Regions from separate parts of the Vibrio sp. DNB22_10_4 genome, predicted to be linked through region 2. Evidence: predicted binding sites of a transcription regulator. Region 2 holds the regulator's gene; the other holds the start of a gene.
What was found. The regulator CRP, encoded in region 2, controls carbon source genes, mostly activating them, when cyclic AMP is high. The targets are predictions, from matches to a motif close to TGTGANNNNNNTCACA.
Positions count from the first base shown of each region.

Region 1: a site for CRP is predicted at 2,485-2,500, ahead of cdd (cytidine deaminase). Genes of this name have one in related genera too.

Region 1 is NZ_JBNNXW010000009.1:68,875-73,465, forward strand. It holds gene ACVA6Q_RS18250 (VOC family protein) at 1-68, shown strand, start outside; gene purT (formate-dependent phosphoribosylglycinamide formyltransferase) at 152-1,327, opposite strand; gene cdd (cytidine deaminase) at 1,489-2,376, opposite strand; gene ACVA6Q_RS18265 (LrgB family protein) at 2,542-3,228, opposite strand; gene ACVA6Q_RS18270 (CidA/LrgA family protein) at 3,230-3,595, opposite strand; gene sbcB (exodeoxyribonuclease I) at 3,687-4,591, opposite strand, start outside.
Region 2 is NZ_JBNNXW010000020.1:9,664-14,254, forward strand. It holds gene ACVA6Q_RS22970 (hydrolase) at 1-742, shown strand, start outside; gene ACVA6Q_RS22975 (YheU family protein) at 816-1,028, shown strand; gene ACVA6Q_RS22980 (phosphoribulokinase) at 1,156-2,025, shown strand; gene crp (cAMP-activated global transcriptional regulator CRP) at 2,269-2,901, shown strand; gene ACVA6Q_RS22990 (2-oxoadipate dioxygenase/decarboxylase family protein) at 3,113-3,904, opposite strand; gene astD (succinylglutamate-semialdehyde dehydrogenase) at 3,915-4,591, opposite strand, start outside.

The DNA of each region.
Region 1 (4,591 bases), on a different contig from region 2:
GTGGTTGCCGCTTCCATTTTACTGAACCCAGTGGCAACGAGTTCGCCGTTTGGTCTGCGTCACGTTAAACGCGGAGTAAAGGAAAGAGAATAAAAAGCAGGCACTGAATCATTCCAGAGCCTGCTTTCTGGCATTGATAGAACGTGTGTGTTTAGTAAATGACTTTCACTTTCTTCGCGCAGCTTACTGCCTCATCTACCGCTGTTTCAAGCGATTTGCGTTTAGTCAAAATCACACCTAAACGGCGACGACCATCGATATCTGGCTTACCGAATAGGCGCACCTGAGTCTGTGGCAGTGCCAATGCTTCATCTAGACCCTCAAAACGAATGTTATTAGAGGTGCCTTGACCAAGAATCACCGCTGAAGCCGCAGGGCCATATTGAGCAATGCTATTGACTGGCATACCGGTGAATGCACGTACGTGAAGTGCAAACTCAGACATTTCTTGAGAAATCAGTGTGACTAGGCCCGTATCGTGGGGACGTGGTGATACTTCATTGAAAATCACTTTATCACCTTTTACGAACAGTTCTACGCCAAAAATACCGTAGCCGCCAAGTGCGTTAACCACTTGCTCTGCTGTGTACTCCGCTGCTTTGCGTGCATTTTCAGTCATTACTTGTGGCTGCCAAGATTCGCGGTAGTCGCCATCTTCCTGGCGGTGGCCAATAGGTGCGCAGAAGTGAACGCCGTCAACCGCACGTACTGTCAGCAATGTAATCTCGTAATCAAAGTCGATGAAACCTTCTACAATTACGCGACCAGCACCAGTGCGGCCGCCTTCCTGAGCATATGTCCACGCTTTTTCGATGTCCGCTTCGGTTTTGATAACGCTCTGACCTTTGCCTGACGAACTCATTACTGGTTTAACGACGCAAGGAACACCAACGTGTTCAACGGCTGCTTTAAAATCGTCATAGTTGTCTGCAAACTGGTAAGGGGAGGTGTTCAACCCGAGTTCTTCTGCTGCTAAGCGTCGAATCCCTTCACGGTTCATAGTGAGCTTGGTCGCATTCGCAGTAGGGACGACATTGAGTCCTTTGTTTTCAAGCTCGACTAACTTGTCCGTTGCGATGGCTTCAATTTCCGGAACCACATAGCTTGGTTTCTCTTTCTCGATGATGGCTTCTAGTGCTTCCCCATCCAACATATCAAGTACATAGCTACGGTGAGCGACTTGCATTGCTGGTGCGTCTTCGTAGCGATCGCAGGCGATGACTTCTAAACCAAGTCGCTGACATTCGATGGCGACTTCTTTACCTAGTTCACCAGAGCCCAACAGTAATACACGTGTAGCGTTTTCACGAGTTGCTGTACCAAACATATAAAATCCTTGACGTTCATGAGGAAGAATTGCCGAGGATCATACTGGATTATCCTCAAAAAGCAAACGTTTGCGTCGAAAATTAATTGAGTTAGTAGAATCGCTAAAAAAATAGCCTCGCAATAGGGCGAGGCTATGATTTTGTTCAATAAAACCGATGACTATAAAGCGATATATTCCAACGGAATATCTGGGTCGATCGCTTCAAGCGTCGCTTGTGTATCAGCAAGGTGGCTGATTTTGCCAGAGGCCATTTCTGCAAGAGCCACGAGTTTAATATCTTCGAACGATTGCCCTGCGAGTAACAGCTGCATGAAAGCAACTTGAAGCGGTGGCAGACTAGGGTTGAATGCGGCGTTTTCCGCATAAGCACCGTTGTAGGTATTGCCGTCTTTAGTGTTAATAGCAACGCCGCTAAGGTTCTTAGTATATGGCGAGTGGCTTTGATTAAGCGCGTCGACAGCAGCTAGAACCAATGTGTCTGTCTCATCGGTTGTTAGCCCGTGTTGTTTAGGACTCATTAGCGCGTCAGAAATACCCAAATCTTTAGGGCCAAAGGATTCTGGTAGGTACTCTTGTAACGTCATTTCATCACGTTGTGGTAATTGCACAACCAAAGAATCTGCGGTAGTGAGTTCGTTCATGAACTGACGACAGTGACCGCAAGGACTGTAGTTGATAGTGATGTCTTTCAGACCAGTTTCACCTTTCATCCAAGCGTGGCTGATAGCGGACTGCTCGGCATGGACGGTTTGACCAAGCTGAGCGCCGATGATTTCCATGTTGGCACCAAAATAAAGGCGTCCGGATAACCCACGAACGATTGCGCCGACAAAAAACTCTGAAATGGGCGCATAGGAATACGCTGCTGCAAAAGGTAAAAGGGCGACACGCAACTCGCTATCGTCAAGACCAGACAATGCCTGGAGCTTTTCAAACTGCTCTTTAGATAAAGTCGCATCGAAATCTGGAGCCGTTAAAATAGGCTTTAAAAAGGTGGCAATATGCTCTGGAGTGTCGGCCAACGCAGAATCAAAACGATCAGTCATGCGGTTTCCTATGTGATTAAGTGTTTTTTTACATTCTAAGCAAGTTTCAAGGAACTAAAGGTGATGCCGATCACATGTATGAGTGCAACGATTGTAAATGTTGCAATATAAGAGTGAGGTCACACAAAATTGCGGATTGTTAGAATCGACAACCCGCAATAGGTATTAGCCAAGCCAATGGCTTAACCAAATTGAAAAGGCGAACATAGAGGGGGCTAGTACGGAGGTAATAACACCGCATATTACCAGTGCTAGAGAGCTAAACGCGGCATCGCGAGGATCTTTTTCAGCGCTCGTAGCTGTGCCTAGAGCGTGAGATACCGTTCCCATCGTGAGGCCTTTCGCAATCGGATGGGTGACGCCTAATAGTTGGTAAATTGGATAGGCCATTATGGCACCGAATAGACCAACAAGTAACACAAGGATGGCTGCGATCGCAGGCTCGCCACCGAGATGACTAGAAACCTCCATCGCTATAGGAGTAGTAACGGACTTACCGAGTAAGCTAGCAATAAGCTCCATGTCTGCACCTAGCGATACGGCGATTATCGATGCTGTAAACATTGACGCGATGCTTCCCACACCGCAGGCGAGGGCAATGATGCGCCAGTTTTGGCGTATCTGAGGAAGTTGCTCATACAGAGGGTATGCTAGGGCAACAACTGCAGGTTGAAGCAAATAGCTGATCCACTCGTTGTCTGCGTAATAGGTATCAAATGGTACATTTAGTACCAATAGCAGAGGGATCAGCATTGCGATGCTGAGCAAAAGCGGATTGAAAATAGGATTCTTCGCTTTTATGGCGATAAAGCGCGCAATAAAAAACACGATAACGGTGACAGGAAGCCACATATTATTTGTCTCCCTTCTTTAAAAAGCGATCAAGGAAGACCGAAAGCGCAATCATCACGATTAACGAGCCGCCCACTGCGCTAGCGAGAATAGGGAGCGCGTTGCTTACTAGCATATCGAAGTGATTCATCAGGCCGACACTTATCGGCACAAATAGTAAAATCATATAGCGAATAAACACATGAGCTCCGGGTTGCACTAAGCGAACCGGAATCACGCCGCTGGCTAGGCCTGCAAATAGAAGCAACATTCCAAACACACTTCCGGGAATGGAAACGTCGAGTAAGCTTTGAAGGGCGTTACCTAACCAAAGTGAAACAAAAATAATGGCAAAAGAGGCTATATAGCGAAGCACGGTTTTTAGCATGGCTTCCTCTTAGTAAAAAATAGTGTGTACATACAGTGGGCAGCCTAAACATAGATTCATTAGGCTACCTTCGACTACGAGGATGAAGGTGTTAAGAAACGAGACGTTCCACGTAGCGGTAGACGGATTTTAGTATGGCGAGCTTTTTCTCGTCAGACTCATGTTCGTGAACTAAGTTTTCCATATTTAGCATGTAGTCTTCAATACGACTTTCGAAAAATTCACGACAATGATTTGCCCATCTTGCTTGCTCCGACTCATCAAGCGTCCAAGCGAAATGTCGCGCACGATAACGGAATAGCAGAGGCTCAATTCTAGAGTCACTAAAACTAATGTCTAATGCAGACAGGTTGTTAGGATCCGTTTCGCGAATAATATCCATCGCGCTTTTATCCGCTGGAGTGAAAAATCCATTGTAGAGTTGAGTATCAACATCATTGTCTTCGGCGTATTCACGTTCAATGCTGTAAAGGCCAATCAACTTTTCACGAACTTCTGGGTGCTGCTTAATAAGCGCAAGGTTTTTTAAACATTGTTCGCGGTCAATACCAATGTTCGCTGCATTTTCGGCGGTTAGTGTTTTGGCCGGTGCAAGAATTGGACACTTGTTTAAGTGAATAAGCTTGAGTGGCACCGGAAGTTCATCTTGGCCGAGTTCATCTCGCTTGGTGTAGAGTCTTTGGTGCAGAGCTTCAACATCAAGGTCAAGCAAAGGCTGAGGATCTTTCGCTAAATCCGCCACAATAACTGCGTTTTGATTGGTAGGATGCCAAGCAATAGGGACTACCCAGCTGGTATACTGGCACTCCTTCCCAAGCATTCCTGATACGTGCATCAGTGGCGTCATATTGACGATATCAACCAACTCGTTCAGCTTACGCTTTTGCCGCATTGAATAGAAATAATCAAACAGCTTCGGTTGAGCTGCTTTGACTTTTTTTGCTAGCTCAATAGTAGCGATTACATCGGCCATCGCATCGTGAGCATTTTCATGCT
Region 2 (4,591 bases):
TGCCAACGGACTAATGCACGCATTTGCTAAGCAGGGCTGGCTGTCGGTCATGATGCACTTTCGCGGCTGTGGGCCAAACCCGAACCGACTTGCCAGAGCTTATCATTCCGGTGAGATTGGTGATGCGAGACAGTTCATTGAGCTTTTGGATCATCGTTACCCAAATAGTAGAAAGGTTGCCGTAGGCATTTCCCTTGGCGGCAATATGCTCACCAACTATCTCGCTCACTACGGCGATGATACTAAGCTCGATGGCGCAACCGTCATCTCTGCTCCACTCGACTTGGCAGCGTGTGCTAGACGTATTGAACAAGGCTTCTCTAAGGTCTATCGCTCTTACCTGCTCAGTTCGATGAAAAAGAATGCGCTCAACAAACTTCATCTGTTAAGCGAAGTCCTCGGACTGACCGAAGAGCGCATTAAGAACATGAAAAAGCTTTACGAGTTCGATGATTTGATCACTGCTCCGCTGCATGGATTTAAAAATGCCGACGACTACTATCAGCGCTGCTCTGGGCTACCTCGCCTAAGAGAAATCACCGTACCGACTCGGTTTATTCATGCCAAGGATGACCCCTTTATGACACACGAGGTCATTCCAACTTTTAGTCTTCCAAGCCATATCAATTACCAACTGCTTGACCGAGGTGGTCATGTCGGCTTTATGACGGGCAGTTTGCGACGCCCGCGCTTTTGGTTAGAAGAGAGCTTACCAAGCTACTACCGACACTTTATTGACTAGCCAAAAACAGCGATAGATCCCTTTGTGAATCAGCAGTGCTATAATCCTGCAGTCATAGAATTGAGAGGTATTTATGATCATCCCATGGCAACAGATTGACGCAGACACGCTAGATAACCTTATTAAAGAGTTCGTGCTGCGCGAAGGCACCGACTATGGTGAGTCGGAAATATCGCTAGATGATAAAGTTCGCCATGTTCGTAGCCAGCTCGAAAGCGGTGAGGCCGTCATCGTTTTCTCTGAACTGCACGAAACCGTCGACATTAAATCGCGTCGCTCGCTGTAATTTTTCGGTAGCTGCGCAAGTAGCTGCTATATTGAAAGGCTATTGAACTGAAATTGGCCTACAAGGTCTAACTCCTTATGTGAGTTAGCAAATTTATAACGACAATTACAAATACACAGGAAGTGTCATGTCAGCAAAACACCCGATCATTGCTGTAACGGGCTCCTCTGGAGCTGGAACCACCACAACGTCAGAAGCATTTCGCAAGATGTTCAACATGATGAGCGTCAAGCCTGCATTTATTGAAGGTGATAGCTTTCACCGTTTTACTCGTCCAGAGATGGACATCGAGATCCGCAAAGCCAAAGATCAAGGTAAACACATCAGCTACTTTGGCCCCCAAGCGAACGACTTCCCTGCGCTTGAAGAGTTTTTTCGCAACTATGGGCAAAATGGTACTGGCCAGTTCCGCCGCTACCTACACACCTTCGATGAGGCCGTGCCTTATAATCAAATGCCAGGCACCTTCACTCCATGGCAAGACCTACCTGAGAATAGCGATGTGCTGTTTTATGAAGGCCTACACGGCGGCGTTGTAGATGGCGATGTCAATGCTGCGCAGCACGTTGACCTGCTTATCGGCATGGTGCCTATCGTTAACCTCGAGTGGATCCAAAAATTCGTACGAGACACCCGCGATCGTGGTCACTCTCGAGAAGCGGTCACTGACTCAATTGTTCGCTCGATGGACGACTACTTAAGCTACATTACACCGCAATTTTCACGCACACACATTAACTTCCAGCGCGTCCCAACCGTGGACACTTCAAACCCGCTCAATGCGAAAGGCATTCCGAGTTTGGATGAGAGTTTTGTGGTGATTCGCTTGCGTGGTATCAAGAATGTCGACTTCCCGTACTTACTAGCGATGATTGATGGTTCGTTCATGTCACGTCACAACACCATCGTAGTGCCGGGCGGTAAGATGAGTTTTGCGATGGAGCTAATCGTCAGACCAATACTTCAGCAACTTATAGAAACGGGAAAAATAGGTTAGGAAATGTGAGCCAAATCAGCCTGTTTTTTTGTATCGTGATCATGTGCACAGTTTTGTATAGATAAATACGCTTTTGACACGATTAAAATCAAGAAAAGCGGCGCAAAAAAGGATACTATTTCTAGGAAATAGAAGATCGCTTGCGCCATCTTCAAAGTGCTTTTATGCTAGTAGGTCTTAACCAACGGGCTTGCTAACAAATATGGAAAGCAGCAAGCATACCCTGCAGAGGAAGTAAGATATATGGTTCTAGGTAAACCTCAAACCGACCCAACGTTAGAGTGGTTCCTTTCACACTGCCACATTCACAAGTACCCATCAAAGAGCACGCTTATTCATGCGGGCGAGAAAGCAGAAACGCTTTACTACATCGTCAAAGGCTCTGTAGCGGTACTGATTAAAGATGAAGAAGGCAAAGAGATGATCTTGTCTTACCTAAACCAAGGTGACTTCATCGGTGAACTTGGCTTGTTCGAAGAGGACCAAGAACGTACGGCATGGGTACGAGCAAAATCACCTTGTGAAGTTGCGGAAATCTCATTCAAGAAGTTCCGTCAGCTTATCCAAGTTAACCCAGACATTCTAATGCGCTTATCTGCTCAGATGGCAAGTCGTCTACAAGTGACTAGCCAAAAAGTAGGTGACCTAGCATTCCTAGACGTAACGGGTCGTATTGCACAGACGCTACTTAACCTAGCGAAACAACCTGATGCAATGACTCACCCAGACGGCATGCAAATCAAGATCACTCGTCAAGAGATTGGCCAAATCGTTGGTTGTTCTCGCGAGACAGTAGGTCGTATTCTTAAGATGCTAGAAGAGCAGAACCTAATTTCTGCCCACGGTAAGACAATCGTGGTTTACGGTACTCGCTAAGAGCACGTAACAAGATTTAAAAAGCCACCCTCGGGTGGCTTTTTTGTTTCAAATTTATCGTCACCCCTGCGCAGGAATGACGGGCCTTGAGATATCACCCTAACCCCGAATAGTCGTCACCCCTGCGCAGGCAGGGGTCTTCTTTAAGCGCGCACCAAGCCTCTAGTAGATTCCTGCCTGCGCAGGAATGACGGCGCTGTAGGGTTTATCGTTACTGATGCGTACTTTCAAAGATTTTATCTGCCGATGCAGCAACAAAACCTTGGTAAAAACTGCCATCGGCTAGCTGGTAACGTTTAGCAAACTCATAGAAGCCACCTGGAATCAACTGATCACCATCAGTAAATGCCACGGACACTTTGTCTGCCATGGTCGAGGATTGCTCTAGCAGCACCTCTGGTGAGCCTTTCACTTCCCCGCCCGATTCATTAATCGCAAACCCAGCATCACGAAGGTGCTGATTGACCTCAACTACTTCGGCAAAGCAGTCAAGCTGATTCACGCTCACCGTGAAGTGATTGGCGCCATAACCGTGAGCAGCAAGCCATGAGGCATACTCACTTTCTTGTGCCAACATTTGGAAGTCTTGATAGCTTAAGTCCCACAAACGGCCACCATATAAGAACTCAGCAGAGGAAAGCTTAGGGCTGTCCACCTGTGCCACTAACTTAGCCACGATATCTTGAAGCGATTGAGAGCACTCTTCTACTCGCAACTCGCTGATAAACACCTTAGGAAGCAAAGCATCGCTATGTTCTAGGTGTATCGCAGTCAGCTTTTTGGCTTCAAAGTCGTAATGGCCACTGACCTCGTAACCAAGATCTAGAAACGGCTTAGCTAGTGTGTCGATACCCAGTGGCGCGACATTAAAGGTTCGCAGCGCAATATGGTCATTGATAAGCGACTCATCTTCTCTAAGCAAGTCGTGCACCTTATGTGCCGATGGGCACAAGCGAGTGATATAGTCTTGCCACAAGTGGCCAAATAACGCGTCAACAGTCATAGCACGCTCCTTATAGTTCGATGCCAGGGCTTAAAGTCGCAGGAAGAACGGTGTTATCGCCCTCCATTGATGCCATAGGGTAAGCGCAGTAATCTGCTGCATAAAACGCACTTGGACGAAGGTTGCCAGACGCGCCCGGACCGCCAAACGGCGCATCACCACTGGCTCCTGTAAGCTGACGGTTGCGGTTTACAATGCCTGCTCGGATGTGGTCTGTGAAATATTGCCACTCCTCATCACGCTCTGAGATAAGCCCTGCCGACAAACCAAATCGGGTATCGTTGGCCAGCTCTACCGCTTGTTCAAGAGTTTCGTAGCGCACCAGTTGTAGCAGCGGCCCAAAGTACTCTTCATCAGGAAGCTCATCGATATCAGTGGCATCTAACAGTGCTGGCGTCACGAAGGCGGCTTTCAAGCGTTTTGCTTCTACTAGGCTCTTACCGCCTAGCTTCACCAACTCAGCTTGCGCTGCAATAATATGGTCAGCGGCCTGCTCTGAGATCTGCGGGCCCATAAATGGCGCAGGCTGTGCAAACGGCTCATCGATACGGATCTTATTAATAGCAGACACTAGGCTTTCTACTAGTTGATCACCTTTTTCACCAAATGGCACATAAAGGCGTCGTGCGCAGGTACAACGCTGTCCAGCACTGATGTAGGCCGATTGCAAAATGGTGTACACCGCCG